One region of the Streptococcus sp. 4094 genome, then DNA from elsewhere that is predicted to be linked to it. Evidence: riboswitches for the same ligand, from Rfam matches in the RefSeq annotation. Region 1 holds a riboswitch; the other holds the start of a gene.
What was found. A riboswitch is a leader RNA that binds a small molecule or an ion and turns the genes downstream of it on or off. The one in region 1 is predicted to bind thiamine pyrophosphate.
Positions count from the first base shown of each region.

Region 2: another riboswitch for thiamine pyrophosphate. It lies ahead of HT721_RS03510 (thiamine-binding protein); the one in region 1 lies ahead of HT721_RS08225 (ECF transporter S component).

Region 1 is NZ_VMMI01000034.1:63,937-66,342, reverse strand. It holds gene HT721_RS08230 (ABC transporter ATP-binding protein) at 1-1,060, opposite strand, end outside; gene HT721_RS08225 (ECF transporter S component) at 1,061-1,621, opposite strand; TPP riboswitch at 1,779-1,867, opposite strand; gene thiE (thiamine phosphate synthase) at 2,077-2,406, opposite strand, start outside.
Region 2 is NZ_VMMI01000011.1:70,281-72,686, reverse strand. It holds gene cbpD (choline binding-anchored murein hydrolase CbpD) at 1-1,193, shown strand, start outside; TPP riboswitch at 1,276-1,378, shown strand; gene HT721_RS03510 (thiamine-binding protein) at 1,447-1,737, shown strand; gene HT721_RS03505 (ABC transporter permease) at 1,700-2,406, shown strand, end outside.

The DNA of each region.
Region 1 (2,406 bases):
CAAGAGCCTGCTCCAGATCAAAATATTGTAAAGCTTGGAAAATTCGCTGATTTCTTTCAGAATCAGGTCCATCTAATTGAAGTTCCTCTCGCAGACTGACTCGGATAAACTGTTTCTCAGCTTCCTGAACAACACCCGTCAGGTCACGGTACAAACTCTTTTTCTTTTTCAGGACTGTCCCCTTCCAAGTAATGCGCCCCTTATACTTTTGAAATTGAAGAATGGAGCGAAAGAGAGTTGATTTCCCAACACCATTATCACCCAAAATACAGGAAATTCCTTGGTAAAATGTAAAATTCACAATCGAAAAGAGGGGGCGATTACCAAGCTCACAAGTCGTTCGATCCATATGGAATAGTTCCGGGCTAGAAGCAACTTCCTTTGAAGTAACCTGTGTCATCTCAGAGGAAGGGATTTGAAACACTTCCCTTAGTTGTCCGTCTCTTAGCTCTACCATATGGTCTATATAGGCTTCATAGTCCGTTAAATCATGGTCGCACAAAATAACTGTCTTCCCCTTAGAGACCAACTCTTTTAGAATCTCCAATATCTCTATCCTACTCTTGCGGTCAATGGAAGCAAAAGGTTCATCCAATAGATAGACCCTAGGATTCATAGCAAAGAGAACAGCCAAGGCCGTCTTTTGCTTTTCTCCACCTGATAAGTGATGGATGGGACGGTGCAAGATGTCCTTGCAACGACATTGCTGGACAACCTCTGCTATTTTAGAATCCATTTCCTGAACGGGATGCCCAATATTTTCCAAGGTAAAAATCAACTCCTCAAACAAGCTCTCCATGGTAAATTGATGATTGGGATTTTGAAATAGAATACCAACCGTCTGGATACGTTCGATGATAGAAAGCTGACTGACCTCGCTCCCGTTTATCAGGACTTGACCGCTATAGGGAAGAGAACTGACTTGGGCAATCATTTGAAAGAGACTCGATTTTCCTGAACCACTGCTCCCAACTAACAAGGTAAAGGATTGCTCATGAAAAGTAAAATCAATCGGTTCCGAAAAAATTGGGGACTGAATCTCCCGTAATTCCAGACCCATCTATGCCTTTCCTCCAGTTGCAAACTGATGATAGAGTTTGACAATGGCACGAACCAAGATGGTACAGAAGAAATAAACAGAAATAAAACGTACCACAAGCAAGGAAAGGACAAACGGAAGTGAAAAGGCGTAGTAACCTAACTTAATGTATTCATAGATAAAGCTAACAAGCGTAATCCCAATACTATTAGCAGTTAGAGAGAGCCAACTTTCATAGCGATTTCTAGTTACGATAAAACCAAGTTCACTTCCCAAACCTTGAACCAAGCCGGACAAAAGGGCACCTAGACCGAATTGGCTACCATAAAGGACTTCAGCAAGCGCAGCTAGCACTTCTCCAATCGTTGCACTTCCGACTCTCGGAACAAAGATGGCAGCAATGGGCGCAGCCATACACCAGAGTCCAAAAAGGATTTCATTGGCAAAAGCCTGTAAACCAAGAGGTGTTAAGAGTAGGCTGAGAATATTATACACATATCCTGAACCAACGAAAACCCCACCAAAAAAGATAGACAAGAAAGCAAGCAAGATAACATCTTTTAACTGCCATTTTTTCAACATAAAAAAACTCCTTTTTTAAAGAAAAGTGGGGTGCTCAAGGTGAGCTACCAAAAGGCTTTATAGCACCTTCATCCAGTTTCGTAAAAGAAAAAACTCTAATTACAGATAGGAATTAGAGTTTAGCTTACAAGATTAGACCGTTCTTTTCGACATACGAAAAAAACTTTTCACATTTCCCTTCGCCAGTCTTAACTGTATCAGGTTCAATGGGTATCATCTCAGCCTAAAGCACCCCAAATGTCTTTATTATTTAATTGTATGATTATTATAACACACATTTTATACTAGTTCAAGAAATTGAACTGGAAATACAGCCTTGCACTCACAAAGACAGCAGATCTTTCTTTTGCAAAAACCAAATGTCTTGTTTGATAGATTAGCTATTTAAACTGAATCTGGACATATCTTTTTAGAAAAGGAAAACTTCCACTTACTTAGAATCCAAGGATAGATACCTATTGTTCACTCATTTCTCGAACAGTTTTTTCTATATTTTTTGCATACGATATTGCTGAAATGATTGAAACACCGTCAACATTGGTCTTCATAATGTCTTTAATATGTTGCGTCTGTATCCCACCAATTGCAACTAAGGGCATTTGTGGCAATAGTTTTCTCATCAATTTAAGACCTTCATAACCTATAGCGCCACCAGCATCATCTTTTGACTGGGTATCAAATACAGGACCAACACCAACATAATCTACATATTCAACTTTTGACTGTTGAAATTCTTTCTCGTTTTTTATAGAAAGACCAATTATTTTATCTGGCATCAATTTTCT
Region 2 (2,406 bases), on a different contig from region 1:
ATTATAAAAATGGGAGCCAGGAGATTGATCAGTGGCGCATGTATTCTCGTCAGTGTACTTCTTTTGCAGCCTTTCGTTTGAGTAATGTCAATGGTTTTGAGATTCCAAGGGCTTATGGAAATGCGAATGAATGGGGCTATCGTGCTCGTCGTGAAGGCTATCGTGTAGATAATACACCGACGATTGGCTCCATTGCTTGGTCTACTGCAGGAACTTATGGGCATGTTGCCTGGGTGTCAAATGTAATGGGAGATCAGATTGAGATCGAGGAATATAACTATGGTTATACAGAAGCCTATAATAAACGAAGTATAAAAGCAAATACGATGACAGGATTTATTCATTTTAAAGATTTGGCTGGGGGTAATATAGTAAGTAGTGGCAAAGTATTCAATAGTCAACCTTCTTCTACAGGAGGAACTCATTATTTTAAGAATAAGGCAGCCATAAAAAATCAACCTTTAGTTAGTGCAACTTCAATTGCATATTATTCTTCAGGTGAGAGTGTTCATTATGATCAGGTACTTGAAAAAGATGGGTACAAGTGGTTGAGTTATATATCTTATAACGGAAGCTATCGTTATGTTCAATTGGAGGCTGTGAATAAAAATCCTCTAGGTAATTCTGTTCTTTCTTCAACAGGAGGAACACATTATTTCAAGTTTAAGTCTGCTATCAAAAATCAGCCACTAGCTAGCGCAACTGCGATTGATTACTATTATCCTGGGGAGAAGGTTCATTATGATCAAATTCTCGAAAAAGATGGATACAAGTGGTTGAGTTATACAGCTTATAACGGAAGTCGTCGCTATATACAGCTAGAGGGAGTGACTTCTTCACAAAATTATCAGAACCAATCAGGAAACATCTCTAGCTATGGATCCAATAGTAGTTCAACTGTTGGTTGGAAGAAAATAAATGGTAGTTGGTATCATTTCAAATCAAATGGCTCTAAATCAACAGGCTGGTTGAAGGATGGTTCTAGTTGGTATTATTTGAAATCATCTGGTGAAATGCAGACAGGCTGGTTAAAGGAAAATGGCTCGTGGTATTATCTGGATAGTTCAGGGGCAATGAAAACAGGCTGGTATCAAGTTTCTGGTAAGTGGTATTATTCTTACTCTTCAGGTGTCTTAGCTGTTAATACGACGGTGGATGGCTACAGAGTAAACAGTGATGGAGAACGAGTATAGAAAATTGGAGTAGGAAATTTTTCCTGCTCTTTTCTGTAAGCAGTTTCCTTGACATTTTTTGTATTTTGCGCTATCATATATCTATATAATATATGGGAGTCTGTGTACAGTCTGAGAGGAAGTGTTAAACTTCGACCGCACCTGATCTGGGTAATGCCAGCGTAGGGAACGATACTTAGTCTATTCTTGACCTTTTCCATATATGGCAAAGGTTTTTCTTTTTGTCAAAGGAAAACGAGAAGAGGAGGTTTTTATGAAAGCAAGCATTGCCTTGCAAGTTTTACCCCTAGCGCAGGGGATTGATCGGATAGCTGTTATCGATCAGGTCATTGCTTATCTGCAAGTTCAAGAAGTGACGATGGTGGTGACACCATTTGAAACGGTCTTGGAAGGGGAGTTTGATGAGCTCATGCGTATTCTCAAAGAAGCGCTGGAAGTGGCAGGGCAGGAGGCAGATAATGTCTTTGCCAATGTCAAAATAAATGTAGGAGAGATTTTAAGTATTGATGAGAAACTTGAAAAGTATACTGAGACGACACATTAGTCTATTGGGCTTTCTGGGAGTCTTGTCAATCTGGCAGTTAGCAGGTTTTCTTAAACTTCTCCCCAAGTTTATCCTGCCGACACCTTTTGAAATTCTCCAGTCCTTTGTTCGTGACAGAGAATTTCTCTGGCACCATAGCTGGGCGACCTTGAGAGTGGCTTTATTGGGACTGATTTTGGGAGTCTTGATTGCCTGTCTCATGGCTGTACTTATGGATAGTTTAACTTGGCTCAATGACCTGATTTACCCTATGATGGTGGTTGTTCAGACCATTCCGACCATTGCCATAGCTCCTATCTTGGTCTTGTGGCTAGGTTATGGGATTCTGCCCAAGATTGTCTTGATTATTTTGACGACAACCTTTCCTATCATCGTCAGTATTTTGGACGGTTTTAGGCATTGCGACAAGGATATGCTGACCTTGTTTAGTCTGATGCGGGCCAAACCTTGGCAAATCCTGTGGCATTTTAAAATTCCAGTCAGTCTGCCTTACTTTTATGCAGGTCTGAGGGTCAGTGTCTCCTACGCCTTTATCACAACAGTGGTATCTGAGTGGTTAGGAGGCTTTGAGGGTCTTGGTGTTTATATGATTCAGTCCAAAAAACTGTTTCAGTATGATACCATGTTCGCTATTATTATTCTGGTATCGATTATCAGCCTTTTGGGTAT